DNA from 2 places in the Variovorax sp. YR634 genome. Region 2 is predicted to be linked to the other one. Evidence: predicted binding sites of a transcription regulator. Region 2 holds the regulator's gene; the other holds the start of a gene.
The links. Region 2 encodes FliA, which starts transcription of late flagellar genes. Its sites were predicted from a motif close to CTAAAGTTTNNNNNNNNNNNGCCGNTA; they were not measured.

Region 1: the regulator FliA is predicted to act here: its motif matches at 10,822-10,848, upstream of BLV60_RS21635 (FlxA-like family protein).

The regions. Positions count from the first base shown of each region.
Region 1 covers NZ_FNOL01000014.1:4,626-19,605, reverse strand. Annotated here, with positions in the region: gene accC (acetyl-CoA carboxylase biotin carboxylase subunit) at 1-198, opposite strand, end outside; gene BLV60_RS21690 (acetyl-CoA carboxylase biotin carboxyl carrier protein) at 212-640, opposite strand; gene nac (nitrogen assimilation transcriptional regulator NAC) at 777-1,715, opposite strand; gene BLV60_RS21680 (aspartate transaminase) at 1,887-3,095, shown strand; gene BLV60_RS21675 (RraA family protein) at 3,126-3,797, shown strand; gene BLV60_RS21670 (LysR family transcriptional regulator) at 3,803-4,738, opposite strand; gene BLV60_RS21665 (dihydrodipicolinate synthase family protein) at 4,847-5,785, shown strand; gene BLV60_RS21660 (Bug family tripartite tricarboxylate transporter substrate binding protein) at 5,845-6,816, shown strand; gene BLV60_RS21655 (SDR family NAD(P)-dependent oxidoreductase) at 6,806-7,507, shown strand; gene BLV60_RS21650 (mandelate racemase/muconate lactonizing enzyme family protein) at 7,543-8,709, shown strand; gene BLV60_RS21645 (tripartite tricarboxylate transporter substrate-binding protein) at 8,722-9,699, opposite strand; gene BLV60_RS21640 (MarR family winged helix-turn-helix transcriptional regulator) at 9,888-10,436, shown strand; gene BLV60_RS21635 (FlxA-like family protein) at 10,438-10,791, opposite strand; gene BLV60_RS21630 (universal stress protein) at 10,924-11,370, shown strand; gene BLV60_RS21625 (LysR substrate-binding domain-containing protein) at 11,367-12,299, opposite strand; gene BLV60_RS21620 (tripartite tricarboxylate transporter substrate binding protein) at 12,430-13,425, shown strand; gene BLV60_RS21615 (UxaA family hydrolase) at 13,481-14,980, shown strand, end outside.
Region 2 covers NZ_FNOL01000023.1:33,322-48,301, reverse strand. Annotated here, with positions in the region: gene BLV60_RS28090 (sensor histidine kinase) at 1-952, shown strand, start outside; gene BLV60_RS28085 (L-idonate 5-dehydrogenase) at 979-2,052, opposite strand; gene BLV60_RS28080 (2-hydroxyacid dehydrogenase) at 2,072-3,025, opposite strand; gene BLV60_RS28075 (SDR family oxidoreductase) at 3,159-3,938, shown strand; gene BLV60_RS28070 (gluconokinase) at 3,943-4,500, shown strand; gene BLV60_RS28065 (NAD(P)-dependent oxidoreductase) at 4,497-5,396, shown strand; gene BLV60_RS28060 (putative antibiotic biosynthesis monooxygenase) at 5,444-5,782, shown strand; gene BLV60_RS28055 (glycoside hydrolase family 15 protein) at 5,748-7,697, opposite strand; gene BLV60_RS28050 (hypothetical protein) at 7,963-8,619, shown strand; gene BLV60_RS28045 (RNA polymerase sigma factor FliA) at 8,650-9,384, opposite strand; gene BLV60_RS28040 (MinD/ParA family ATP-binding protein) at 9,419-10,225, opposite strand; gene flhF (flagellar biosynthesis GTPase FlhF) at 10,236-12,677, opposite strand; gene flhA (flagellar biosynthesis protein FlhA) at 12,674-14,773, opposite strand; gene flhB (flagellar biosynthesis protein FlhB) at 14,770-14,980, opposite strand, start outside.

The DNA of each region.
Region 1 (14,980 bases), on a different contig from region 2:
GATGGCGGACTGGTTGAGGTAGCTCAGCCTCGGCGCTGCCGGCCCGATGCACAGCGCCTGGTCGGCCTGCGCGACGTACATCGCGTCGCGGTCGGCCTCGGAGTGCACGACCACCGTTCGCAGGCCGAGGCCCCGGCAGGCGCGCTGGATGCGCAAGGCGATTTCGCCCCGGTTGGCAATGAGCACGGTGTCGAACATCGCGCGTGCCTCCTCATCCGAAGCGGAACAGGGGCTGCCCTGCTTCCACTTCCTGGCCCGAATGCACGAGCACCTGCTGCACGGTGCCTGCACGATCGGAGCGGACTTCGTTGAACATCTTCATCGCCTCGATCACGCACAGCAGCCGGCCGGCTTCCACAGCCTGCCCCGGTTGCACAAAGGGCGGCTCGCCGGGCGCGGGCTGCAGGTGCACCACGCCGAACAGCGGTGCAAGGCATTCGGCGTTGGCCACCGCGGTTGTTTCTTCCAAAGCCTGTCGCGGAGCCTTCCGTGCAGCGGACGGGCTTCGCACGGCAGTTGCGACGCCCAGCGCCGACAGTTTCACCAGCCGCAGCGTGCTGCCGTTCTCGCTGTACTCCAGTTCCGCCAGGTCCGATGCGGCCAAAGCGTCGATGAGCGTCTTGATCTGTTCCTGCTTCATGCCGATGGCTGTGATGGCCGACGCATTCCGCGAACGCGTGACGGCATGCATGAAAGGTAACGGGCCGCGGGCCCGAAGCCAAAGACGGATTGGCTGTGCCGGGATAAGGGCGCCTTATGACGGACGGCCCATCAGCTCAAGACAAGGCGGCGAGCTCGGGTTCAGGCGTCGATGCGACAGTGCGGGCCAGGTCGACCACGAGTTCGAGCAGGATGTCTTTCACTGCCTGCGCGGGCTCGGACAGCGGCAGGTGGTCGGACTGGCACAGCGCCAGCGGCGCCTCGATGACCGGGTCGACGATGGGGAATTGCCAGGCCCCGCAGCTCGCGACCACCTCGCGCGCCATCGACGCCGGCAGGATGGTGGCGCCCAGCCCGTCGGCAATGGCCGCAGTGAGGGTAAAGGCCGATTCGATCTCCGCCACCACGCGCGGCACCATGCCCGCACGCACGAAGGCCGCGTCCACCAACTTGCGCACCACGTTGTACGGGCGCGGCAAAAAGAGTTCGATGTCGCGCAGGTCGGCCAGCTTCACCGGCTGCGAGGGCGCCGGCATTGATGCGGGGCCGACCAGGAACAGCGGCTCCTTGAGCAGCGGCAAGAACGTGAGCCCGTGGATGGCCTTGTCTCCGTAGAGCACGGCGAGGTCCATGCGGCCGTTCATGATGAGCTCGCTCAGCGTAGTGCCGTAGTTCTCGTTCAGGTAGAGCAGGATGCCCGGGTGGCGCGCGCGCACGGTGCGCAGCAGCGGCAACGACAGCGCCGATGCGGCCGTGCCGGGCGCGAGCCCCACCGACACCTGGCCCGAGAGCCCTTCGCCGGCCGCCTCCATGTCGACGCGGGCCTGCTCGCACTGGCGCAGGATGATCTGCGCATGGCGGTACAGCACCTTGCCGGCTTCGGTGGGCGTCACGCCGCGCTTGGTGCGCACCAGCAGTTGCTGGCGCACTTCGCCCTCGAGCGTGGCCAGTTGCTGGCTCAGCGCGGGCTGGGCGATGAAAAGGACCTCGGCGGCCTGGGTCAGGCTGCCGATGTCCACGATCTTCACGAAATATTTGAGGCGTCGCAGGTTCACGCCTTGTCCCCAAGCAAAAGCCAAGCCTAGCACCGGCCCTGCACAGCCGGTATCAGGGCTCACCATAAGCTGCGCCTATACAACCAGTGAAAAGTCGTCTTGGCCTCGGCTGTTCGATGTGCGTACCGTTCGGTCCATGCAAGCCTCTGCACAGCAAGAACAGGAAGTCATGTGACCATGTCCCGCATTGCCGCCCGCGTGCGGCGCATCAAGCCCTCGCCCAGCACCTCGGCCGCCGACCGCGCCAACGAACTGCGCAGGCAGGGCAAGTCGATCGTGAATCTCGTGGTGGGCGAGCCCGACTTCGACACACCGCCCCACATCCGCCAGGCCGCGGCCGCCGCCATCGAGCGCGGCGCCACGCGCTACACGCTGATGGCGGGCACGGTGGAGCTGCGCGAAGCCATCGTCGCCAAGCTCGAACGCGAGAACGGCCTGCGTTATGCGATGAACGAGATCATCGCCACCAGCGGCGCGAAGAGCGCGATCTACAACGCCTTTGCGATCACGCTGGAGCCGGGCGACGAGGTGATCATTCCCGCACCCTACTGGGTGTCGTACCCCGACATGGTGCTCGCCTGCGAAGGCACGCCCGTTACCGTGGCCTGCCCCGAATCCCAGGGCTTCAAGCTCGCGCCCGCGCAGCTCGAGGCAGCCATCACGCCGCGCACGCGCTGGCTGCTGATCAATTCGCCGAGCAACCCGACCGGTGCGAGCTACACGGCCGCAGAATACCGCGCGCTGGCCGAAGTGCTGGAACGCCATCCGCACGTGATGGTGATGACCGACGAGATCTACGAGCACATCCGCTTCGACGGCGAGGCGACGCCGCACCTGCTTGTGGAGGCGCCCGCGCTGCGCGATCGCACGCTGATAGTGAACGGCGTCTCCAAGACCTATGCGATGACCGGCTGGCGCATCGGCTATGCGGCCGGCCCGGTGGACCTGATCAAGGCGCTGGACACGCTGCTGTCGCAGTCCACCGGCAACTGCTGCTCGGTGAGCCAGGCGGCCGCGGCTGCTGCATTGAATGGCGACCAGGGCTTCGTGGCCGAGAGCGTGGCCGTGTACAAGCAGCGGCGCGATCGCACGCTGGCGCTCATCAACGACATTCCCGGCCTCAGCTGCGCCACGCCGCCCGGTGCCTTCTACCTGTACATCAACTGCGGCGGCCTCATCGGCAAGACCACGCCCGAAGGCAAGCGCCTGAACGAAGACGGCGACGTGGTGATGTACCTGCTCGAAAGCGAAGGCGTTGCCGTGGTCGCGGGCACCGCGTACGGCCTGTCGCCCTACTTCCGTCTTTCCATTGCCACGTCGATCGAGACGCTGGAAGAAGGCTGCACGCGCATCGCCCGTGCAGTGGCCGCACTGCGCTGACGCGCGCCGAAGAACTCACAAGGACCAGTCATGCCCTACAAAGCCATCCGCAAGAACCCGTCGGCCCTGCAAGTGGCGCCGGCCATCATCGCCGCGCTGCAGGACATTCCGGTGGCCGCGCTCAGCGACAACCTGCACCGCAACATCGGTAGCGTCGGCCTGCAGCCCTACCACCGCCCCGGACACAAGACCATGGCGGGCACGGCAGTCACCGTGAAGACGCGCGGCGGCGACAACCTCACGCCGATGCGCGCCTTCGAGTTCTGCCGGCCCGGCGACGTGCTGGTGATCGATGCGGGCGGCGACATCACCAACGCCGTGATCGGCGGCATCCTGTCGTTCTATACCGCGACCATCGGTACCGCGGGCCTGGTGCTCGACGGCGCCATCCGCGACGTGGCCGAGATCCGCGAGCGCGACTACCCGGTGTATGCGCGCGGCGTGAACCATCGCGGCCCCTACAAGGACGGCCCCGGCGAGATCAACGTGCCGGTGTCGGTCGGCGGCATGATCGTGAACCCGGGCGACATCGTGGTGGGCGACCAGGACGGGTTGCTGGCCTTCTCCCCCGACGAGGCCGAGTTGCTGATCGAGAAGGCTCGCGCGCACCTGGAGACGGAAGCGCGCACGATCCAGGCGATGAAGGAAGGACGCTGGGACCGCTCGTTCCTCGATGCTCTCGAGGCACGCTGCGCCAATTGAAGCGGTCAGGCGCCTGAGGCGCCGCCGCTGACCAGCGCCCACAGCGCTTCCGCCACCGGCGCCATGTGCGCCTGCTGGCGGTACAGCCGGATGTCCACCGGCACGCGCCAGCCACCCGCGCCGGCGTCGACCAGCGTGCCGCTGCGCAGGTCTTCGGCCACCAGGCTCATCGGCAGCCATGCGAGGCCACGGCCTTCGAGTGCCATGGTGCGCAGCAGCGCGGCATGGTGGGCCGTGAAAACGATCGACAGCGACGCAGCGAAGTCCTTGCCGAATTCGCTGTCCTGCATGGCCCGCATGATCCGGCCCAGTCCCGAGGCATCGCTGTAGGCCAGCACGGAAGGCGACTGGCCTGCGCCCAGCGCATGCAACGGAGCGCCATTTGCATCGGGCGCGCTCACGGGCACCAGCACGTCTTCGCTCAATCGCTGAACGGGGTAGCCGGTGTCGTCGAGCCGCCCCGGCGCGCCTGCGTGTCCGTGGCACAGCACGAACTGCACGCGGCGCTGCAGCATCAGGTCTTCGCAGGCGTACGAGCTGTCGGAAACGGTCTGGATCGGGCCCATGCTCAGGCGCGATTCCACGCTGCCCAGCCAGCGCGGGAAGAAGGTGAGCGACAGCACGTGCGTGGCGGCGAAGCTCAGGCTGGCGGCATCCAGGTCATGCGCGGCACGGGCCTTGATGCGGGCGGCTTCGAGGCCGGCGAGCACTTCCTGCAGCAGGGGCTGAAAGCGCTTGCCCGCCGCCGTGAGCGCGGTGGGGTGCCCGCTGCGGTCGAACAGGTCGACGCCCACCCACTCCTCCAGCGATCGGATATGGCGGCTGAAGGCGGGCTGCGCGATGGAGCGCGCCTGCGCGGCACGCGAGAAATTGCCGGACTCGGCCAGGGCCAGGAAATCTTCCAGCCATTCGAGGTCGAGGGGTCGGTTGCCGGGGCCCATGCGCAGCGCAGTTGAATAGTTGTATGCGATTCGAGTATTGGACGGCTCGCGCCCCGCCGGCAAAAGATGCACCCATTCCTGCACCTTGAACCACAACGGAGACACAGCATGCCTTCCATCGCGAATTATCGCGGGATCATCCCCGCCATTTCCTGCCCCTTCACGGCCGACCACCGCATCGACGAGCCGGCGCTGCGCAAGCTGGCCTCGTGGCTGGCCGGCCATGACGGCGTGGTGGCGATCATGACCAATGGCCACACCGGCGAAGTGTTTTCGCTGACGCCCTCGGAGCGCGCCGAGGTGACGCGCATCGTCGCCGACGAGCTGCGCGGCCGCACGCCGGTGATTTCTTCGATCGTGTGCGAAGGCCTGGCCGAGGCTGCCGAGCATGCACGCGCCGCGCAGGCTGCCGGCGCGGTGGCGCTCGACGTGATGCCGCCGCACCACTGGCTGCGCTTCGGTTTCACGCCCGGCCATGCGCTGCAGTACTTCGAGGCCATCCACCGCGCCGCGCCGGAGCTGGACCTGGTCTGCCACGTGTACCCGGCCTGGACGCGCGCCTCTTACTCGTCGCAGCTGCTGGCCGAGCTGGCGCGCCTGCCCTACCTGCAGGCCTTCAAGGTAGGCCAGCGCGACATGAACAAGTACGCCCGCGACATCCAGGCGATCCGCGAGGCCGATGCATCGAAGGCCATCCTGACCTGCCACGACGAGTACCTGCTGGCCTCGATGGTGCAGGGCGTGGACGGCGCGCTGGTCGGCTTCGCGACCTTCATTCCGCAATTGATCATCGACCTGTGGAACGCGGTGAAGGCCGGCGATTTGAAGAAGGCGATGGCGGTGCAGGCGCTCATCACGCCGCTGAAAGATGCGGTGTACGGCGGCGGCGAGCCGACCGGCGAGGCGCACGCGCGCATGAAGGGCGGCATGTTCCTGGCCGGCGTGCTCGACAACGCCACCGTGCGCCCGCCAACGGAAGCGCCGAATGCGCGCGAGATGGATGCATTGCACGCCGCCGTGCAGCAGGCCGGCCTGTCGAAGCGCTGAGCCCACGGGGCCGCGACACCCGCGATGCCCCGATGAAAAAACACAAGGAGACAAGAGACATGCAACGCAACCATTTCCTGCGGGCCACGCTGGCCGCCCTCGCGCTGGCCGCGGCATCCACCGCCGGCTTCGCCCAGACCTGGCCCAGTCGCCCGGTGCGCATGGTGATTCCGTTTCCGCCGGGCGGCACGCTCGACACCATCGGCCGCCTGCTGGCGCAGAAGCTCGGCGAGCAGACGGGCCAAAGCTTCATCGTGGAGAACCGCGCGGGCGGCAACGGCGTCATCGGCGCCGACGTGGTGTCGAAGGCGCCGGCCGACGGCTACACGCTACTGTTCAACGCCTCGACCTTCACGACGGCGCCGATGACCATGAAGGCCGTGCCCTACGAAGTGGTGAAAGACTTCACCCCCGTGGCCCTGGTGGCCAAGGCGCCGCTGTCGGTGGCCGTCAACAAGAACCTGCCTGTGACGGACGTGAAGTCGCTCATTGCGTACGCCAAGGCGCACCCGGGCAAGATGACCTTCGCGGTGGGCTCCATCGGATCGGCGGGCCATCTGTCGACCGAACTGCTCAAGCGCGCGGGCGGCGGGCTCGACTACCTGATCGTGCCGTACAAGGGCACGGCGCCCGCGTTCCAGGACCTGATCGGCGGGCAGATCGACGGCTTCATCGACCCCATCCTCGGCTCGCTGCAGTACCACAAGAGTGGCATGGTGAAGGTGATTGCCGTGACCTCGGCCACGCGCGCCGCGAGCCTGCCGAACGTGCCCACGGTGGGCGAGAGCATTCCGGGGTACGAGTTCTACAGCTGGTACGGCCTGTGGGGGCCTGCCAAGCTGCCAGCCGCCGTCACGCAGCGGCTGAACGCCGAGGTCAACAAGGCGCTGGGCACCGACATGCGCGAGACGCTGAATGCGCAGGGCCTGCTGCTGACGCCGGGCAGTGTCGAAGACTTCGTGAAGTTCCAGGCCGACGACATGGCGCGCTCCAAGAAGATCATCGTGGAGGGCAACATCCATGTCGAATGAGGCTGCCCCGCATGCAGTGGTGACGGGCAGCAGCGGAGGCATCGGCCGCGCCATTGCGTCGCAGTTGCTCGAAGCGGGCTGGCGCGTGAGCGGGCTCGACCTGGCCGCACCCACGTTGTCTCACGCGGGCTTCGTGCACGTAGCCGCCGACCTGTGCGATGCCGACGCCATCGCGCGCACGGCCTCCGCGCTCCAGAACGCCGATGCACTGGTGCATGCGGCCGGCGTGCTGCGCGTCGGCCCGCTGGGCTCGCTCGACCACGCAGGCGGCGAACTCATGTGGCGCCTGCACGTCGACGCCGCCACGCGGCTGGCCGATGCCCTCGTGCCCGCGATGGCTGCGCGCGGACACGGCCGCGTCGTGTTCGTCGGCAGCCGCGTCGCACAGGGCTTGCCCGGGCGCGGCCAGTACGCCGCGACCAAGGCGGCGCTGATCGCGCTCGCGCGCAGCTGGGCCGCGGAGGTCGCGGCCCAGGGCGTGACCGTCAACGTGGTGTCGCCCGGCGCCACGCAAACCTCGATGCTGCAGGACCCGGCCCGCGCGGGCAGCGCGCCGCGCATGCCGCCTATCGGCCGGCTGATCCAGCCCGAGGAAATCGCTGCGCTCGTGGGCTTTCTTCTGTCGCCGCCAGCGGCGGCCATCACGGGGCAGGACGTCGCCATCTGCGGCGGCTCGTCGCTGCACCGCTGAACGTCTTTTGCTTTCTCCATCCCCCGAATCCGACCATGAAAATCGTCAACATCCTCGAATCCACCCGTCCCATCAAGTCGGACATCCGCAACGCCTACATCGACTTCTCGAAGATGACCCTGAGCCTCGTGGCCGTGGTCACCGACGTGATCCGCGACGGCAAGCCCGTCATCGGCTATGGCTTCAACTCCAACGGCCGCTATGGCCAGGGCGGGCTGATCCGCGAGCGCTTCCTGCCGCGCCTGCTCGAAGCCGAGCCCGCGTCGCTGCTCGACGAAACCGGCGACAACCTCGATCCGCACAAGATCTGGGCCCGCATGATGATCAACGAGAAGCCCGGCGGCCACGGCGAGCGCTCGGTGGCCGTGGGCACCATCGACATGGCCGTGTGGGACGCCACCGCCAAGATCGCGGGCAAGCCGCTCTACCAGTTGCTGGCCGAGCGCTACGGCAACGGCACGCCGAACCCGCGCGTGTTCGTCTACGCAGCGGGTGGCTACTACTACCCCGGCAAGGGCGTGGAAGGCCTGCAACGCGAGATGACCAGCTACCTTGAGCGCGGCTACTCGGTGGTGAAGATGAAGATCGGCGGCGCCACGCTGGCCGAAGACTGCGAGCGCATCGAGTCGGTGCTGAAGATCCTCGGCCCCGGCCAGCAACTGGCGGTGGACGCCAATGGCCGCTTCGACCTGAAGACCGCCGTCGACTACGGCCGCGCGCTGTCGCAGTACCCGCTGTTCTGGTACGAGGAAGCCGGCGATCCGCTCGACTACGAGCTGCAGGCGAAGCTCGGCGAGGTGTACGCCGGCCCCATGGCCACGGGCGAGAACCTGTTCTCGATGCAGGACGCGCGCAACCTCATCCGCCACGGCGGCATGCGGCCCGACCGCGACTGGCTGCAGTTCGACTGCGCGCTGAGCTACGGGCTGGTGGAGTACCTGCGCACACTCGACATGCTGAAGGAGAACGGCTGGTCACCCTCGCGCTGCATTCCGCACGGCGGCCACCAGATGTCGCTCGCCATTGCGGCCGGCCTCGGGCTCGGCGGCAACGAGAGCTACCCCGACCTGTTCCAGCCCTACGGCGGCTTCCCCGATGGCGTGAAGGTGGACAACGGCTACGTCACGCTGCCGCCGCTGCCGGGCATCGGCTTCGAGGGCAAGGCCGATCTCATTGCGGAGATGCGGGCGCTTGCGAGCTGACGAAAGAAAGTCTCACGGCTGGAAGCCGGAGCGGCGGACCACTGGCTCCCATTGCGCACGAAAGGCCTTCAGCATCTGCGCAGTCTCGGCCGCATTGCTGATCACGGGCGTGATGTAGAGCGCGTCGGCCGCCTTCTGCAGGCCCGGGTCTTTCATGACGTCGCGGATCGCGTTGGCCAGCAGTTGCACCTTGGCGTTCGGCATGGTGCTGGGCGCGAAGAAGGTGTTCCAGCCGTCGGCATCGATCTTCATGCCGGCCTCGCGGAAGATGGGAATGTTGGGCGCGAAGCTCGCGCGCTTCTTGCCCGAGGTGGCCAGGATGCGGATCTTGCCGGCCACGTGCTGGGGATAGAGCGAATCGAGCGTGTCGATGGCAATGGGCAGGCTGCCGCCGCTCAGGTCGGCCGCCAGAGGCGCCGAACCGCCGTAGCCCTTGATCTGCGGCTGCACGCTCAGCGCATCGCCCACCATCAGGCCGAAGAAGTGAGGCAGGCTGCCAGTGGCAGGCACGCCGAAAATCGCCTCTTCCGGATGTGCCCACAGCCGGCTCACGAGAAACATCGCGCGGTCGAGCTGGAGCTTGTTGCCGACCGCCAGCGCAAAGTCGTAGCTGCTGACTTGCGACACGGGCACGAAGTCCTTGTCGGGGTCATAGCCCGCGTCCTTGAAGACCAGCGGCGCGACCACCATCACGGCGGGGTTGCCGAGCATCAGCACGTTCTGCCCCGCGGGGGCGCGCTTTACTTCCTTGGCCGCGAGCCGGCCGCCCTCGCCCGGACGATTTTCCACGCTCACCTGAACGCCGAGCTTGGGCGTCAGCCGCTCGGCGATCAGGCGCGCGATGCGGTCGGTGCTGCCGCCCGGCGCATAGCCGACCACGAGGGTGAGTGGCCCGCCGTCCAGCGCCTGGGCGTGGACCATGGGAGCGCAAGCGGCCAGGGCAATGCCCCACGCCATGATGAGCTTGCGCCTGGAAAGGAATGCGGGCATCGGATCTCCTGCGAGCGGTTGTCGTGAACGGGGGCGCGCGAGTTTTCACGGCGAAAATCGCGCGCCAAGACTGTTTCCGTTCGTTCAAATTTGTTACCGGTTTATACGTATGGGCAAACAGTTGATCTAATCAACTACCAGTGCTCCGAGGCGGGCGAACCACACTCCCCATCCCATTTTTCATACGTATGCAACAAGCTTTTCCCGATGCAGCAGCGTTGCGCGCGCCCCGTTCCCTGAACGACCTGCTGCTGTACCGCCTGGCGCGAGCCATGCGCTCGGGCAACGGCATGGCGACCCGCCTGGTCGAAGGAGGCTTCGGCATCACGCGCCGCGAGTGGGGAATGATCGCCACGCTGGCGCAGGAGGGCGAGATGACTGCGTCGACGCTGGCCACGCACCTGCACCTGGACCGCGTGCGCACCTCGCGCGGACTGCGCAGCCTCGTCGAGAAAAAGCTGGTGGTGCGGCGACAGGACGCTCAGGACCGCCGCGAAGTGCACGTGCGGCTGAGCGCTTCAGGCCAGCAGTTGTTCGGCAGGCTGTTTCCCCGGATCGCGGGGCTGAACACCGAATTGCTCGAAGGCATCGAGCCTGCGGATCTCGATGTCTTTCTTCGCTGCCTGCAGCACCTGGAGCAACGCGGAGAGCAGTTGCTCGTGCAGGGCGTTGTCATGGAGAAGGCGGACCGGCGCTCGGGGGGCACGCGGCACCGGTGGCCGGAACGCGGAGGCTGAGTCAGGCCTTCACGTCCAGCATGCTGCCGATCGAAGTGCTACCAGCGTTGGCGCGCTGCGATGTGCTGCTGCTGCCGCTGCTGCTCTCTTCCATTGAAGCCATCGCGCTCTTTTGGACGCTGGCCGTGCGCAGCGCGTTCATCTGCTGCTGCAGCATGGCAAGCCGGGCCGCCAGCGCTTCGAGCTGCAGCCGGATCGCATCGCGCGCGTCGCCCTCGGGCGTGCCGAGCAGCTGGCCCTGCGTTTTCGCGATCTGCTTCTGCGTTGCCGTGATCTGGCGCTGGATCTTCGCGAGCTCGGCGTTGACGTCGCCCCCGCTTCTGGCGCTGCCGGTCGCAGCGATGGCATTCAGCATCTGGGTCCCCTGTTGTGTCCTCAAGAGGGTTATCGGCAGTTCGGGCGAAAAATGAAGGGCCTTGCATGACCGCAATCGCGAACTAGACTGAACATGAGGGCACCCGCGGTGCCGGGGGCCAAGGAGCCTGCCATGTACAAGCGTGTTCTTGTCGCAACCGACGGCTCCGCGCTGTCGGAGCAAGCGGTCAACGCCGCCATCGACCTGGCCCTGTTGACCAACGCGGAACTGGTGAGCGTCACCGTCGCGCACATCGAGCCGGTCGGCTACTTCGAAGGCTCGATGATGCTGAGCCAGCGGGACATCCAGGCCTCCCAGGAGCATACGGACCGCGCCGCGCAGCAACTGGTCGACAAGGTCGTGGCCACTGCGGTCGCCAAGGGCGTTCGCAATCCGCAGGCCATCGTCATGAAGTCGAACCAGGTGGCCGAGGCCATCATCACGACCGCGAAGAACCAGCAGTGCGACCTGATCGTGATGGCCTCGCACGGACGGCGCAGCCTGGCGCGCCTGCTGATGGGCAGCGAGACGCTGCACGTGCTGACGCACTCGCACATTCCGGTGCTGGTGCTGCGCTAACGCGGCGGCGCGACCTTTCGCAGGCATTCCATAAGTAGCTGACTGGCGGGCGTCTGCGAGCGCCCCCGCAGCGTGATGATGCCCACCGGCGGAAGCTCGATCGGCACGTTGATCTTCAGGATGCACACCTGCCCCTGCTTCGCGAAGTGCCGGGCGACGCTTCGCGCGAGGAACCCCACGGCCGGCCGCTCATGCATGACGGACAGCGTGACAAGAAACGACGCTGTCTCGACGATGTCCGCCGGCGGCACGAGGCGGTGCTTGTAGAACATCTGGGCCAGCTTCGAGCGCGATGAAGCCCACGGCGGGGGCACCACCCAGGGCAGCTCGGCGAGCATCTTCCAGCTTGGCCTGGAAGCCTCCGCCAACGGGTGGCCGGGGCTCACCACGATGCACATCGGCTCCGTGTAGAGGGCTTCGGTCTCCAGGTCCGGCGAGGCATAGCCGGGCTCCAGCCGTCCGACGATCAGGTCGAGTTCGCCCACGCGCAGGCGGGGGAGCAAGCGCGTGAGATCGCCCTCTTCCACCATCACGGTGGTCAGTGCCGACTGCTTCTTGAGCTGCTGGATGGCCTTGACGAGCAGGCTCGGCGTCGCCACCACCATCGCGCCCACGCTGGTGCGGCCGGCGCCGCCGCTGGCCACGGCGTCGATCTCGTCGCGCGTGCGCTGGTAGTCGGCCAGCACCGAGCGCGCAAAGCGCACCACCGTGACGCCGAAGGGCGTGGGCTCGGTGCCGCGCGTGGAGCGCGTGAACAGTTTCAGATCGAACATGCGCTCGATCTCTGCCAGCATCTTCGAAACGGCCGGCTGCGTGATCGAAAGAAACTCCGAGACCCGCCCCAGGTGGCGAAACTCATCCAGCGCCACCAGCAGTTGCAGATGACGCAGCTTGAGGTTGGAACGAAGAACGCGATCGATCTGGCTCATGGCGCTTTGAGCGGGCTTTCTTCTTCATAACCTGGAGCTCATGAAGAGAGTCCGCTATTTCATTGGATGGCAATGATTGTCTCCGGAAGAATCCGCCTTGCTTGCCGAACAACGATTTCTGGAGACAACGATGAAAACCCCTCGCAACATGGCGCGGCGCCAGCTCGTGCTGGGCGGCCTCGGCGCCGCAGCTCTCGCCACCGCCCCCGCTCGCGCGCTGGCCGCCGACTACCCCGAACGCCCTCTCACATTCATCTGCCCGTGGCCCGCGGGCGGCACGGCCGACCGGTCGATGCGCATCATCTGCCAGATCGCCGCACGCGAACTCGGGCAGCCCATTGCGCTGGAGAACCGCGCAGGTGCCTCGGGAATGATCGGCACCAAGGCGCTGGCCTCGGCTCGGCCCGACGGCTACACGATCGGCCAGATACCGATTTCGGTCACGCGTTTCTCCCAGATCGGCACGGTGCAGCTCGATCCGCTGAAAGACCTCACCTACCTCGCGCGCACTTCGGGCCAGACCTTCGGCATCGCAGTGCCGGCACGCTCGCCGTTCAAGTCGCTGCGCGACGCCGTGGCGCAGGCCAAGGCCCATCCCGGCACCGTCACCTACGCACACGCCGGTATCGGCGGCGCAACGCACGTGGGCATGGAGCAGTTCGCGCAGGCCGCCGGCGTGAAGTTCAACGCCATCGCCTACAAGGGCGGCTCGGCCGCGCTGCAGGACGTGCTGGGCGAACAGGTCGACATGCTGGCCGACAGCAGTTCGTGGGCGCCGCACGTCGAAAGCGGCAAGCTGCGCCTGCTCGCCACCTGGGGCGAGGCGCGCACGCCGCGCTTCAAGGACACGCCCACGCTCAAGGAGCTCGGCTTCGACGTGGTGGTGGAAGCGCCCAACGGCATCGGTGCGCCCAAGGGCCTGCCTGCCGCAGTCGAGAAGCGGCTGCGCGATGCGTTCCGCACGGCCGTCAACAGCGAAGAGTTCCGCAAGGTGGCGGAAAGCATCGATGCACCGGTCATGTACCAGGACGGCCCCGAATACCAGAAGTACGTGCAGACCGTGTACCGGCAAGAGACCGACCTGATCCGCAAGCTCAACCTCAAGGAGCTGATGGAAAAGGGCTGATGAAGCCCTCGCCCACCGGCATCCGAACCTGCTCGAAGCAACCCCACGCCACGCCATGAACGACAGTCCCCTGCTTCGCCTGCACTCGAACGACAACGTGCTGGTCGCCAAGAGCGCCATTGCCCTGGGCGAAACGATCGCCGAGTTCGGCGTGCGCGCCAGGGCGCAGATTCCCGCCGGCCACAAGATCGCGTCGCGCGCCATCGCGGCCGGCGAGGAAGTGAAGAAGTACGACACGGTGATCGGCGTAGCCTCGCGCGACCTGCAGGCTGGCGACTACGTGCACAGCCACAACCTCACGCTGGTCGACAGCTACCGCGACCCGGCCTTCTGCCAGGACGTGCGCCCGGTGGACTTCGTGCCGGTTGCCGAACGCGCGACCTTCATGGGCTTCGAGCGGCCCGGCGGCGGCGTCGGCACGCGCAACTTCATCGGTATCCTGTCGTCGGTGAACTGCTCGGCCACGGTCATCAAGCGCATCGCCGCGCACTTCACGCCCGAGCGCATGGCCGCCTTTCCCAACGTGGACGGCGTGGCCGCCTTCGCGCAGACCAGCGGCTGCGGCATGTCGTCGCCGAGCGAGCATTTCGACGTGCTGCGCCGCACGCTGGCGGGCTATGCGCGCCACCCGAACCTGGCCGGCGTGCTGATCGTCGGCCTGGGCTGCGAACGCAACCAGGTCGATGCGCTGGTCGATTCGCAAGGGCTCGAAGCGGGCCGCCTGATGCGCACGCTGGTGATGCAGGAAGTGGGCGGCACGCGCCAGACCATCGAGGCCGGTATCCGCGCAATCGAAGAAATGCTGCCCGAGGCCAATGCCGCACGGCGCACGCGCGTCGGCGCGCACCATCTGAAGATAGGGCTCGAATGCGGCGGCTCCGACGGCTTCTCGGCCATCACCGCCAACCCCGCGCTCGGCGCGGCGATGGACGTGCTGGTGCGCCACGGCGGCACAGCCATCCTGTCGGAAACGCCCGAGATCCACGGCGTGGAATTCATGCTCACGCGCCGCGCCGTAACACCCGAGGTCGGGCAGAAGCTGCTCGACCGGCTGGCCTGGTGGGAGCGCTACGCGGCCGGCCAGAACGCGCAGTTCAACGGCGTGGTGGGCCACGGCAACCAGGCCGGCGGACTGGCCAACATCTTCGAGAAATCGCTGGGCTCTGCGATGAAGGGCGGCACCACGCCGCTTCGCGCGGTGTACGAATACGCCGAGCCGATCGAGGAACCCGGCTTCGTCTTCATGGATTCGCCGGGCTACGACCCGGTGGCCGCAACGGGGCAGATCGCCAGCGGCGCGCAGCTGATCTGCTTCACCACCGGACGCGGCTCGATGTTCGGAAGCAAGCCCGCGCCGACGATCAAGCTCGCGAGCAACACGCCGATGTTTCGCCGCCTGGAGGAAGACATGGACATCAACTGCGGCGTGGTGATCGACGGCGAACTCTCCGTGCCCGAACTGGGCCAGCAGATCTTCGAGCAGATCCTGCGCCACGCTTCGGGCGAGCCGACCAAGAGCGAGACGCTCGGACTGGGCGACCACGAGTTCGTGCCC
Region 2 (14,980 bases):
CCTGCGCGCACCGCTGTCGACCATCATCGGCAACGCGCGCCTGCTGCATGGCGACAGCTCGCCGCCGCCCGAGCGGCTGCAGGCCATCGAGCGCAGCGTGGCCTACCAGCTCGCGCTGATCGACGACCTGCTCGACTACGCGAAGAGCGAGCTGCTGCCCTTCGCCTTCGAGCCCCGGCCGGTGCACCTGCGCGCGCTGATCGACGACGTCGCCCAATACGCCGACACGCTCGCGCAACGGCAGCACAACCGGTTCGAGCTGGAGGTGCTGGGCGCACTGCCGGTCGCGGTGTACATCGACAGCAAGCGCTTCCAACAACTGCTGCTGAACTTGCTGTCGAACGCCGCGAAGTTCACGCGCGACGGCAAGATCGGCCTGCGCGTGCAGGCCCGGCCGCGCGCGGACTCGTGGCGGCTCAGGTTCGACGTGTGGGACAGCGGCATCGGCATCGACAAGGAAGACCAGGCGCGCATCGTCCGGGCCATCGCGCAGGGCGCGCCCAGCGCCAACGGCCACGGACTGGGGCTGGCGATCGCGCGGCGCATCGTGCAGCACATGGGCGGGCGCCTGCTGCTGGAGAGCCACCGCAACCTGGGAACGCGTGTGCACTTCTCGGTGATCGTGAAGGACGCGCCGAAAGAATTGCAGCCCCTGGCCACCAAGTCACAGCAGCCGCAGCAGCCGCGCCATGCACCGCCCGTGCCCGTACCGGGCCACAGGGTGAGACGTCCACCGGTGCCCGCGATCGCGCCGCTACCCGCATCGGTGCGCGACGAACTCGAAACGCTCGCGCGCGACGGCCGTTGGAGCGACCTGCACGAATGGGCCGACCGGCTCGCGGCCGACGCGCGCCACTCGGCGCTGGTCGACGCGGTGCGGCATGCGCTGGACATGCTGGACTTCGAACACATCCGCCTGCTGGCGCGCGCAACGCCTAACGCGAGCCAATGACGCTGCGGGCGTCTGCGGAAAACCCGTCAGGCCGCGACGGCCTCCGCGCCCACGTCCGCGAAGTCGATCAGCACCTTCATCGCCTTCTGACGGTCGCTCGCCAGCTCGAAGGCCTGCCGCGCCTGCAGCATCGGGAAGGTGTGCGTCACCACGGGCGACAGGTCCACGCGCCCTTCGTTGATGAGCCGCACCGCAAGCGCGAACTCCGCGTGGAAGCGGAACGAGCCGCAGATGCTGAGCTCTTTCGCCACCACCATGTTCTGCGGAATGCTCACGTCGCCGCCCAGGCCCAGTTGCACGACCACGCCGCGCGGGCGCATCACCTCCAGCCCGTCGCGCAGTGCGCGCTCGTTGCCGGAGCATTCGAGCATCACGTCGAAGGTGCCCTTGTCGGCCGAATAGCGCGACACCCAGGTCTTGTCCTGCGCGACGTTGATGACGTTGTCGGCGCCCATGGCACGCGCGATGGCCAGCGGCTCGTCGACCACATCGGTGGCGGTGATCTCGGCTGCGCCATGCGCGCGCGCCGCCGCAATGGCCAGCACGCCGATGGGTCCGCAGCCCGATACCAGCACACGCTTGCCCAGCAACGGCCCGGCGCGCGACACGCCGTGCAGCCCCACCGAGAACGGCTCGGCCAGCGCGGCCAGGCGCAGCGGCACATGCTCGGCCACCTTCACGCACTGCGTGGCCTCGCACAGCAGCATGTTGCGGAATGCACCCTGCACGTGCGGCGTGCGCATGGCACTGCCGTAGAAGCGCATGTCGAGGCACTGGTTGGGCAGGCCTTCGAGGCAGAACTTGCAGGCGCCGCAGGGGCGGCTCGGGTTGATGGCCACCTTGTCGCCGATGCGCACGCTCTCCACGCCGGGCGCCACTGCCACCACGGTGCCGGCCACTTCATGGCCCAGCACCATCGGCTCCTTGATGCGCACGGTGCCGAAGCCGCCGTTGTGAAAGTAATGCAGGTCGGAGCCGCAGATGCCGCCCATGCCGACCTTCACCAGCACCTGGCCGGGGCCGATCTCGCCAGCGTCCTGTTCGTCCAGCCGCAGGTCGTCGGGGGCGTGGATCACGAGGCACATACAACGCAAACGCATGATTCTTTCCTTCGGCCAGTCAGGGCACGGGAGTAATGAGAGGCTGGCCCGTGAAGTGGGCCTCGAGGTTGCGGCGCACCAGTTCGCCCATGGCGCGGCGCGTCTGTTCGGTGCCGCTGCCATGGTGCGGATGCAGCACCACGTTGTCGAGCGCGGCAAAGCGCGGGTCGATGCGCGGCTCATTGAGGAACACGTCGAGCGCCGCGCCGGCAATGCCGCGCGCCTCCAGCGCCTGCAGCAGCGCGCCTTCGTCGACGGTGGTGCCGCGCGACACATTCACGAGCCAGCCCTTGGGGCCCAGCGCCTGCAGCACCTCGGCATTGACGATGCCGCGCGTGGCCTCTCCGCCGGACAGGATGACGATGAGCACCTCGCACCAGTCGGCCATCGCGCTCAGGCTGGCGAAGTGGCGGTGCGGGCTGTCGGCCTTCGGCCTTCGGCTGAAGTAACCCAGCTCCACGTCGAAGCCCGAGAGCCGCCGCGCGATGGTGCTGCCGATGCGGCCGAAGCCCGCGATGCCGATGCGCTGGCCGAAGACGCGGGTGGTCAACGGCATGCCGCCATTGGCCCACGCGCCGCTGCGCACGAAAGCATCGCCCGCCGGAATGCGCCGCTGCACCGCCAGCGTGAGCCCCACGGCGAGGTCGGCCACGTCGCCGTTGAGCACGTCGGGTGTGTTGGTCACGCGGATGCCGCGCGCGCGGCAGGCGGCAAGGTCGATGCCGTCGGTGCCCACGCCGTAGCAGGCGATCAGCTCCAGCGCAGGCAGCGCGGCGATCAGTTCGGCGTTGGCACCCAGCTCGCCGCGCGTTGCGACCGCGCGAATGTTCGGCGCGTGCTTGGCAATGAAGGCCTGCCGGTCCGGCGCTTCCCAGAGGCGATGCAGCGTGTAGGCCGCCCGCATCGGCGCCATGTCCCATTCCGGGTAGGTGCCTGGCATCAGCACGTGCGGGGATGTAGCGGTAGCGGTCAAGCGGGTGTCTCCTCGGATAGCGGTTGCGACTCAATAAGATACCGGTAACTTTAATTGATGAAAGAAAATAATGCCAGCGGAGGTTTTACCAGTTGACGATCTCAAAAGATACCGGTAACTTATGCCGTCAGCCATGTACTCGGAGCCTCCTTTGAAACTCTTCGATCTTTCCGGGCGCACCGCCCTTGTCACCGGCTCCAGCAAAGGCATCGGCTTTGCGCTGGCGGCCGCGCTCGGCAACGCCGGCGCGCGCGTGGTTCTCAATGCACGCGATGCCGCATCGCTCAACGCCGCCCGCGACGCCCTGCGCGCCAAGGGCATCGCGGCCGAGGCCATTGCCTTCGACGTGACCGACGCCGCCGCGGTGGAAGCCGGCGTGGCCGCCATCGAAGCCGACATCGGCGCCATCGACATCCTTGTGAACAACGCCGGCATGCAGCACCGCGGTGCGTTCGCCGAATTCCCGATCGACGCGTGGCACAAGATCACCACCACCAACATCGACAGCGTGTTCCTGGTCGGCCGCTTCGTCGCGCAACGCATGATCGAGCGCAAGCGCGGCAAGATCATCAACGTCTGCTCGGTGCAAAGCGAGCTGGGCCGCCCGGGCATCGCGCCCTACGCCGCCACCAAGGGCGCGGTGAAGATGCTCACCAAGGGCATGGCGATCGACCTGGGCAAGTACGGCATCCAGGTCAACGGCCTCGGGCCGGGTTACTTCAAGACCGAACTCACGCAGGCGCTGGTGGCCGACGAAGCCTTCACGGCGTGGCTCTCGGGCCGCACGCCCGCCGGCCGCTGGGGCGACGTGGAAGAGCTCGGCGGCGCGGCCATCTTCCTGGCCTCGGATGCGTCGAGCTTCGTCAACGGCCACATCCTGTATGTGGATGGCGGCATCACCTCGAGCCTGTAGCACCGTGCAGCATCCAGAGCAGCCGCAGCGCCTGAGCGTGGTGGTAATGGGCGTGTCGGGCACCGGCAAGAGCAGCGTGGCCGCCGGGTTGGCGCAGACGCTGGGCGTGCCGTGGGTCGATGCCGATGACCTGCACGTGCCCGAGGCCGTGGCGCGCATGCGCGCCGGCCTGCCGCTCTCCGACGAAGACCGCTGGCCCTGGCTCGACCGCGTGGGCGCCAGCCTTGCCGACCGCACGGCCGCGCCGCGTGGCGTGGTGGTGGCCTGCTCCGCCCTGCGTCGCGCCTACCGCGACCGGCTGCGCGCCGCGTCGCCCGAGCTGCAGTTCGTGTTTCTCGACGGGTCGCCCGCGCTGGTGCGGCAGCGAATGGAACAACGCACCGGGCACTACATGCCGCCGGCGCTGCTCGACAGCCAGCTGAAGACGCTGGAGAGGCCCGACGCGAGCGAACCCGACGTGCTGCACGCCGACATCGCCGTGCCCGTGCAGCAGATCGTGGCCGGCGTCGGCGCACGGCTCGTTCAACGCTCGAAGGATGCTTCCATGAAAGTCTCTGCATGACAGCAGCATCCAGCCAGCGCGTGGCCGTGATCGGCGTGGGCATCATGGGCTCGGCCATCGCGCGCCGGCTGCTCGAATGCGGCCACCGGGTGAACGTGTTCGACCTCGATGCGGCCAAGGTGGCCGCTCTGGCAGCACAAGGCGCACAAGCGGCCGACACCGCGCAAGCGGCAGCGGCGGCCAGCGACTTCGTCATCACCAGCCTCAACTCTGCGGCGGTGGTGGAGCGCGCGATCTTCGGCGAGGCCGGCATCGCCGCCGCCGCACCTGCCGATGCGAAGCGGCTGCTGATCGACATGTCGTCCATCGACCCACCTTCCACGCGCCGGCTCGCACAGTCGCTGCGCGAGCGCACGGGCATGGGCTTCGTCGATGCGCCGCTTTCCGGCGGCGCGCCCAAGGCCCTGCTCGGGCAACTCACGGTGATGGCAGGCGGCAGCGCCGGCGACGTGCAGCGCGCACGCGCCGTGATGGACAGCCTGTGCGCCAACTACACCCACATGGGCGACAGCGGCGCGGGCCAGACCACCAAGCTCGTCAACCAGCTGCTCTGCGCCATCGGCTTTCAGGCCGTGGCCGAGGCGGTGCGGCTGGCCGAAGCCGGTGGCGTCGATGCATCGAAGCTGCCCGCCGCACTGGCCGGCGGCCGCGCCGACAGCCAGATCCTGCGCGAGTTCGGCCCCAAGATGGCCGCGCGCGACTACACGCCTACCGGCCGCATCGACAACATGCTCAAGGACCTCGAAGCGGTGCAGGCCTTCTCGCAAGGCCAGCGCCTTCCGATGCCGCTGGCGGGCGCCGTCTCGGAGCTGCACCGAGCCTTCGTCGCGGCCGGGCTCGGCGCCGAAGACACGGCGGCCATGATGCGGCAGTTCGACGGCTACGGGCGCGGCTGAAGCGCCTCCCGCCACACACGGCTTTCACCCAGGAAAGAAGAGACACCATGTTCATCCGCTGCGCGTTTTTCAGGGGCCGGGTCAAGGCCGGCATGGAAGAAGCCTTCGACCGCCACGTGCACGAAAAACTCGTGCCGCTGTGGACCCGCTTCCCCGGTGCGCTCGAAGTGCGCGTGCTGCGCCAGATCGAAAGCGATGTGAGCGACCCCGAACTGGCGATGGTGCTGTCGATCCGCTATGCGAGTCGCGAGGACATCGCCCGCGCACTCGACTCACCCGTTCGCCATGAAAGCCGCGAGGTCTCGAAGAAGCTGTTCGAGATGTTCGACGGCACGGTCTTCCACACGGTGTTCAGCGCCGAGGAGTTCGCGCTGCCGGCCGCCTGAGCGGCGTCTTTCTTGCCGTCCTATTCGGTGCCGCTCTCTTCGGCGCCGTCTTCTTCGATGCCGCCTTGCCATCCAGGTCCGCCAGCTCCCACACGCCACCGGCCGCCGACACCAGCGCATGCGCACTGTTGATCAGCCCGATATGCGAAAACGCCTGCGGAAAATTGCCGAGCTGCCGCTGCGCCACCGGGTCGTACTCCTCCGCGAACAGGCCCAGGTCGTTGCCCAGCGCCAGCAGGCGCTTGAACAGGGCTCGCGCCTTGCGCAGCTTGCCCATGGCCACGTACACGTTCGACAGCCAGAAGCTGCACGCGAGAAACGCGCCCTCCCCGCCTTCGAGGCCGTCCACGCCTTTCTCTGTGCGATAGCGGTACACCAGCCCGTTGAAGATCAGCTCCTTCTCGATGCGCGCGATGGTGCCCTGCACCCGCGCATCATGAATCGGCAGAAAGCCGATCAGCGGCATCCACAGCAGCGCCGCATCCACCGTGTCTGCGCCGTAGTACTGCACGAATGAATTGCTCGCGGCGTCGTAGCCGCGGGCGCAGACCTCGGCGTGGATCTCGTCGCGCACCTCGCGCCAGCGCTCGACAGGGCCTTCGAGCCCATACTCCGTCGCGCTCGCGATCACCCGGTCGAAGGCCAGCCAGCACATGATCTTGGAATGCACGAAGTGGCGCGGCTCGCCGCGCACTTCCCACAGGCTGCAGTCGGGCTCCTTCCACAGCACCATCAGGTGCTTCGCGATGGCGCGCTCCAGCGGCCACACCTTGTCCATGTCCGCCAGCCCGGCCTTGCGCGCCGCATGAAAGGCCGCGATGACCGAACCGTACACATCCAGTTGGCGCTGCCCGTGCGCGCCATTGCCGATGCGCACCGGGCGGCTGTCTTCGTAGCCCGGCAGCCAGCCGAGCTCGAGTTCGGTGAGCGAGCGTTCGCCGTGCAGGCCGTACATCACCTGCAGCTCTTCGGGCGAACCGCCCACCGCTCGCATCAGCCACCAGCGCCAGGCGCTGGCTTCCTCGACATAGCCCGAACCGATCAGCGCGTAGAGCGTGAGCGCCGCGTCGCGCAGCCAGCAGAAGCGGTAGTCCCAGTTGCGTTCGCCGCCCGGCAGTTCGGGCAGCGAGGTGCTCGGCGCGGCGACGATGCCGCCAGTGGGCTCGTAGGTGAGCGCCTTGAGCGTGAGCAGCGAGCGCATCACCGGCTCGCGAAACTCGCCGTGGTAGCCGCAGCGGCCGGTCCACGCGCTCCATTCGGCGACGGTGCGCGCCAGCAGCGCGCCGGCATCGCGCGTCACCGGCGGCTTCAGGTGCGAGGGAAACCAGTCGAGGCTGAACGCGATGGCCTGCCCCGCGGACACGGTGAAGTCGGCAAAGCTCGCGAAGTTCTCGTTGGTCAGCGGCACGCCGGAGCTGATGCGGACCGAGTCCGGTCCGGCCGTGGCAAACACCGCGCCGTCGCGCCGCTCCATCCACGGGCACCACCCGCCGTAGTTGAAGCGGATGCGGAACTCGGTATGCATGGCGACCGTGCCGCGCACACCCTGCACGATGCGCACGACCTCGTGCGTGCCGTCGAGCGCGGGTCGGGGCATGAAGTCGGTGACGATGGCCGTCCCCTTGGCCGTGCGGATCGTGGTTTCGAGCACCACGGTGCCGGGCAGGTAGCGCCGCGTGACACGCGCCTTGCGGTCTTTGGCGCGCATCGTCCAATGGCCGTTGCGCTCGTCGCCGAGCAGGCTGGCGAACATCGCGGCCGAATCGAAGCGCGGCAGGCACAGCCACTCGATATCGCCACCGCAATGCACCAGGGCCGCGCTGTGGGTCGAGCCGATGAGCGCGTAGTCGCCGATGGGGCGGTTCGGGCGGTCGGCGTGAAGCCGTGAGGAGGGTTGCTTGGGAGTCTTTGGCAAGAGGCCGAGCTTTGCCGTGCGCGCGGGCGTGGCACGCCAGCGGCGGGCGCGGATTGCTGACGGACAACGCCTAATGGCGCATGACAAATAAGGCACCCATCTACTTGTTCCTGGGGATGGCCTTCGCACCGTCGCGCTCCTACCATCAGCCGCGCACGAAATGACAAGAGGCTCGTGAAGATGAAACGGCACAGGTCGCCGCTTGGGCCCCATGGTGCAGCGCTCTACTTTGCCCCTCCCATTCCAACGCAAATAGACATCACACGTGAACGGACACAACCAACTCTTCCGAGCCGATCCCGTTGCGTACGCGCAGCTTCGCGCGATCAACGGCGTTTCGTGGTTCATGCAGAACGCGCAGGCGCAGCAGAATCCAGCTTTCGCCATGCAGGTCCTGGTACTCAACACGGCCAAGATGGGCTCGTTCGATCTGCAGGGCACCGCGCAAGCCCTCCAGGTCACCTTGAGGCCGGTGGGAAATGTCCTCCATCAGGATCAGCCGATCTCGGCGTATTGGTGTCCTTTCATCCAGGGCAACGTGATGCCCGGATTCGTCGACGTACCTCGACACAACCCGCAGCACAGGTTCGTCTTCACCGCCGCCATGAATGGCTGCGCCCTGATGGTGACGAACTCGCCGCTCGGTGCGCATCTGATCAGGGTGTATCACCACCAGCACCCCGGGCAAGCCAACATCAATCAGATGATCCAGACGCAAGGGCAGGAAGTGATCTCGTACATCGGCTTCGACGACTACGGCCACGCCAACCAGCATATTCCGCTGCCGAACGCCTTCAACTTCCTGTACTACAGGAACGGCGCCTGGAAGTACGTTCTGCAACCGCAACTGTTCGATCCACTCACGAACAATGTGACGCTCAACGGCCTCATCCCCTCGCAGGTGCTCGATGCGACTTTCTGATTCAGGCGGCGGCCCTGGCCCCGGAGTCCGCTACAGCACATCCTTCAGCTTGGCCCGCAGCCTGCTGATCGCCTGGCTGTGCAGCTGGCACACCCGCGACTGGCTCACCTCCAGGATCGCGCCGATCTCGCGCAGGTTCAGCTCTTCCTCGTAGTAGAGGTTCAGCAGCAGCTGGTCGCGCTCCGGCAGCGCACCGATGGCGTCCACCAGCTGATGCCGGAAGCCGCTTTCCAGCAGCTGCTCCAGCGGATCGTCGCTGCCGCGCCGGTCCTTGCGCGCATCCTGCGAATGGCTGTCGAGGAACGGGCTGTCCGGGTCGTCCTTGGAGAAGTCTTCGACATACACCAGCTGGCAGCCCTGGATCTCCTGCAGCAGCGACTGATACGCCTCCAGGTCCATCTTCAGCTCCTTGGCGATCTCCCCTTCGGTGGGAGAGCGCCCGAGCTTGTGGCCCAGTGCCTGTATCGCCTTCTCGACGCCGCGCGCCGACTGGCGCAGGCCGCGCGAGCCCCAGTCGCTGGCGCGAAGCTCGTCGAGCATGGCGCCGCGGATGCGCTGGCTGACGAAGGTCTCGAACTGCGCGCCGCGGTTGTCCTGGTAGCGGCTGGAGGCGTCCAGCAGGCCCAGCATGCCGGCCTGGATCAGGTCGTCCAGCTCCACGCTGGCCGGCAGCTTGGCCATCATCTGCAGCGCGATGCGGCGCACCAGCGGCTGGTGCTGCGCCAGCAGATGTGATTTCTCGATGGTTCCCTGTGCGGTGTACACGGCCGTCCTTCTTGGGTTGTCCGGGTCGGCGGGCTCAGGCCACGGCCTGCAGCGGCTCGGCCGCGCGCCATGGCCAGCGGTCGACCTCGCCGGCAATGCGCCGGAAGTCGACGGCGGCTTGGCTCGCGGGAAAGGCCTCGACGATGGTCTTCTTCAGGCGCCACGCGTCGGCAACGAGCGGGTCGAAGCGCACCCAGCCCGCGGGCTGAAGCAGCAGCGCGAGATAGCGGCTGGCGGCATGCGCGAGGTTGCTCATGATCTGGCGCGCGGCCACGACGTCGGCCGCGCCGTTGACCAGGAAGCGCATCTGCTTGAGGCCGTGCGCGTGGTGCAGCCGCTTGATGCCTGCATAGGCCGCGGTGATCGACGCGGGGTGCGGCTGCAGCACCAGCAGCAGGTCGTCCGCGCCCTGCGCCAGCGCCGACAACCGGCCCTCGGCGTCGAAAGCCGCATCGACGATGACGACGCCGTCGTGCCAGAACTTGCGCGGGTCGATTTCGCCATCCGCACCATTCACCGCGCCGTGCGGCGCGGGTAGCACGTGCACGCCGCAGGCTGCCTTGACCTCTGCACCATCCAGCGTCAGGCGCTGGCTTGCTACATCGGCCAGGTTCCCCAGCGGATCGATGTCCCACACCTCGCAGGCCGAACCCACAGTCGGGCAGTGCTCGTCCAGCAGCAGCACGTTGCGACCCTGCAGGGTCAGTGCCACACCGAGATTCATCGCGGCCGTGGTGCTCCCCGCGCCCTGCCCCAGGCCTGCGACGGCCACCACACGCGCATGCGTCGGTGCGAGCATGCGCCGCAGTCCGTCGGCCTGATCCGCAACCAGCTTGTTCATTCCTGATTCCTCAACCCAACTTCTCCAGCGCACGCGGCGCCTGCGTGGGAGCGGTCGACTCGGTGCCCAGCGCCTCCAGCAGCAGGAAGAGCTTGCCCACGCCCGCATACAGAGCACTGCCGCTCATGGCCCGCCCGTTGCGCGCCGGGCGCCCCGTGAGCTGGCCCAGCAGCGCGCGCGTGCGGTCGGCCCAGTCACCTTCGGCCTGCAGCAGGCGCCACACGGTGGTGGTCATCTGGCCGGCGATCAGCAGCCGCTTCATGATGTCGGGGTCGCCCAGTTCGCCGATGCCGCCGACCATCTGCACACCGTCGCGCAGCAGTCGGAAGCAGGGCTCGGCGTCGCTGGCCCAGCCCTGCCATTGCGCGAGCTGCTGCGTGGAAACGTCCGCGCCGATATTGGTCAATGCATGGCCCTGCGCCAGCACGTTGCCGGTACGCGCATCGACCAACCGCGTGGCCACACAGCGCAGCGCGGGCATCGCATCGCGCCCGATGCCCGCCGCCATGGCGGCTGCGTTGAAGCGCAGCACCACGTCGGCATGCGCCTCGCTGCGCAACGCGGCCTTGCCGCGAAAGCGCACGGGCTGCCCCACGCCGAATTCGAAGTCCATGCGCGCGAGCGTGTCGGGTGCGCCGGTGCGCACGTCGATCACCGCGGTGGAGCCCGGCGCGCGCGCCAGCCAGCGCTGGCCCGCCGCCTGCCACTGCACCATGGCCTCGATGCCGGGCAGCCTCGTCAACAGATGCACCAGCGGCTTGTGGCCGAAGTCCTGCTGGCGCAGCCACGGCACCTGGCGTGCGCCGGGCTTGCGCGCAGCGTCTTTCATGCCGCGCGTGGCGGCGGTCGAGAGCCACTGGTTCGGCGCTGCCAGCGGCAGGCCCGTGCGGTCCGACAGCAGCAGGCTGCCGTGGCATTCATAAGCATCGCCGCCTTCGTTCGAGCGCAGCCCGACCTGCCCGCACAGCGCGAGCACATGGGTCTCGCAGCCGGCGGCCACTTCGCTGCGCGCATGCACCATCAGGTCGTGCAGCACGGCCTTCTGGCCGGAGCCTTCGTCGCCGGCCTGGCGCCAGAGTGCGCGCGAACGCTCGAAGCCGATCTGTGCGCCCGCCAGCGCGCTCGCGGTGGTGGCGAGCTCTTGCGCGTCGTGCGCCATGGCGCGAATCAGGTTCTGGTACTTCAGCCGCAGGCGGTCGGTCTCGCCTTGCGCCTGCACCACCTGCGCCGAGGGGCCCGCGCTCGCCGGCTCCTCGTGCAGATCGCTTTCCGCGGGCACGAACAGAGGGCTGTGCTGGCGCGGCTGGAACACGCTGTCCACCAGTTGCGCGCGATCGGCCTGCATCAGGTTCTCAGGCACCTTCTGGCCGCTGGAGATGTAGTGCACCGGCAGGCGGTGGCGGATCACGGTGTCGATCAGTGCGCCCGGATGCGTGGCCTCGTCGACCTTGGTGAAGATGCAGCCGGTGAGCTCGTTGCCGTGGCGGTAGGCATGCACCACCTCGTTGAGCGTGTCGCCGTGGCTGGTGGCGTTGAGCAGCAGCAGCCGCTTCACGGGCCGCTGGCTCTGGCCGAGCATCGCGATTTGCTCGGACACGGCGCGGTCGCGCTGGCTCATGCCGACGGTGTCGATCAGCACCATGTGCTTGTCGCGCAGGTCCTGCAGCACCAGGTGCAGGTCGGCCGCATCCTTCACGGCGTACACCGGCACATTGAGGATCTGGCCGTAGATGCGCAGCTGCTCGTAGGCGCCGATACGGTAGCTGTCAGTGGTCACCAGCGCGAGCTTGTCGGCACCGAAGCGCATCACGCAGCGCGCAGCCAGCTTGGCGGTGGTGGTGGTCTTGCCGACGCCGGTCGGGCCCATCAGGGCGTAGACGCCGCCCTGCGCGAACAGCGCGTCTTCGTCTTCATGCACGGGCACGGCGCGGATCAGCTCCGAGCGCACGTAGGCCATGCCTTCGGCGTACGTCTGGCCGGTGGGCATCTTCTCCAGCATGGCCTTCGACAGGCCCGCGCTGAAGCCGGCGCCAAGCAGCGTGCGCAGCAGGCGGCCGCGCACCGGGTCGCGGCGCTGCTTGTCGTTCCACACGACGCTGGCGAGCTGCTCTTCGATCATGCCGCGCATGGAATGCAGTTCGGTGAGCACGGTGTCAGCGGGTGCGGGTGCGGGTGCGGGAGCGGGCACAGGGGCCGCCACAGGCACGGGGACCGATGCCACGGGCGCCGCGATCACCACGGGCTTCGCAGGCACAGGCGCGGTGTCTTTCAACACCCCCTGCACTTCGCCCTCGACCATTGCGACGATCTCGACGCCCTCGGCCATTGCGCGATGCGTCAGCACGATGGCGTCGGCGCCCAGCGCCTCCCTCACCATCCTCAGGGCTTCGCGGCTGGTGGCCGCGACGAATTTGCGCGCGGTGGTGCGCACGTCGGTCTGCTTGGAATTCAACCTCGTCCTCCGATGGCGGTGGTGATCTTGATGGTGCGGGAGTCAGGAATCTCCGCATGCGAAAGCACTTTCAGCTGCGGCAGGCTGCGCCGCAGGAATCTGGACAGCAGCACGCGCAGCGCGTGCTGCACCACGAGCACCGGCGCCAAGCCCATCTGCTCCTGGCGCAGGATCGCGGCCTGCGCCTGCCTGAGCAGGTTGTCGGCAATGCCTGGCTCGATGCCGCTGCTGTTGGTCAAGGCCTGCTGCAGCACGCCGTCGAGCGAGCCGTCGAGGCCGATCACCTGCATTTCGGTGTCGCCCGGGAACAGCTGCTGCGTAATGGCGCGGCCCAGCGCCAGGCGCGTGAGCGTGGTGAGTTCGGTCGGGTCCTTGATGGTCGGCGCATGCTCGGCCATCACATCGAGGATGGTGCGCATGTCGCGGATGGGCACTTCTTCGTCGAGCAGGTTCTGCAGCACCTTGTGCAGCGTGCTGAGCGACAGCACCTTGGGCACCAGGTCTTCCGTGAGCTTGGGCGCGGTCTTGGCGATCTGGTCGAGCAGCTGCTGCACTTCCTGGCGGCCCAGCAGTTCGGCGGCATGCGTCTGGATCAGGTGGTTCAGGTGCGTGGCCATCACCGTGCAGGCATCGACCACCGTGTAGCCCTGCACCTGTGCCTGTTGCCGCAGGCTGGCGTCGATCCACACCGCCGCGAGGCCGAAGGCCGGGTCGCGCGTGGGAGTGCCGGGCAGCGTGCCCGTCACCTGCCCCGGGTTGATGGCCATCCACTGGTTGGGGAAGGCCTCGCCGCGCCCGATCTCCACGTCCTTCAGGCTGATGACGTAGGTGTTGGGCTTGATCTCCAGGTTGTCGCGGATGTGCACCACCGGCACCAGGAAGCCGATCTCCTGCGCAATCTTCTTGCGGATGCTCTTGATGCGGCCCAGCAGCTCGCCTTGCTGCGACTGGTCCACCAGCGGAATGAGCCGGTAGCCGACCTGCATGCCCAGCGGGTCGACCATTGCGACGTCGTCCCACGTCGCTTCTTCCATCTCGGCCGAGGGCGCAGGGTTCGCGGCCTGCGCGGCGGCGGCTGCCTTCTGCGCGGCTTCCTGCGGCTTGCGCATCACAAGCCGTCGACCCAGCCACACCAGGCCGCCCGCGATCAGCAGGAAGGCCAGGTTCGGCATGCCCGGGATCATGCCCAGCAGGCCGACGATGCCGGCCGTGAGAAACAGCACCTGCGGGTTGGAAAAGAGCTGGCCCGTGAGCTGGCTGCCCACGTCTTCGTCGGTGGTCACGCGCGACACGATCACGCCGGCAGCGGTGGAGATGACGAGCGCCGGAATCTGCGCGACCAGGCCGTCGCCGATGGCCAGCAGCGTGTAGGTCTTGCCGGCGGTGGAAAAGTCGAGCCCGTGCTGCAGCATGCCGACCACCAGCCCGCCGATGATGTTGATCACCATGATGAGCAGGCCTGCGATCGCGTCGCCGCGCACGAACTTGCTGGCACCGTCCATCGAGCCGTAGAAGTCGGCCTCCTGCGCAACCTCGGTGCGGCGCTTGCGGGCCACGTCTTCGCCGATCAGGCCAGCGTTGAGGTCGGCGTCGATGGCCATCTGCTTGCCCGGCATCGCGTCGAGCATGAAGCGCGCGCCCACCTCGGCGATGCGCCCCGCGCCCTTGGTGATCACCATGAAGTTGATGAGCACGAGGATAATGAAGACCATCACACCCACCGCGAAGTTGCCGCCCACGAGGAAGTGCCCGAAGGCCTCGATCACCTTGCCCGCCGCGTCGGGCCCGGTGTGGCCGTGCATCAGCACCACGCGCGTGGACGCCACGTTCAGCGACAGGCGCAGCAGCGTCGAGAACAGCAGCACGGCCGGGAAGGCCGCGAAGTCCAGCGCCTTCATCGTGTACATGCTCACCAGCAGCACCATCACCGACATGGCGATGTTGAAGGTGAACAGCAGGTCGAGCAGGAAGGGCGGCAGCGGCAGCACCATCATGCTCAGGATGAGGATGATGAGAATCGGCCCGGCCAGCCCCTTGAACTGCGAGCCGGAGAACAGACGCGTCGGCAGACGCATCAGGTTTGTCATCGCGTTCATGCGGCTTCCACTGTGTATTGAAGGTCTGCGGGAACCGGCAGGTCGGTCGGCGTGCGCGGGGCGTCGCCGCCCTCGGTCTTCCAGCGCCTGAGCTGGTACACCCAGGCCAGCACTTCGGCCACCGCGGTGTACAGGCCCGCCGGAATCTCATCGCCCAGCTTCGTGTGCTTGTAGAGAGCGCGCGCGAGCGGCGGCGCTTCGAGAATC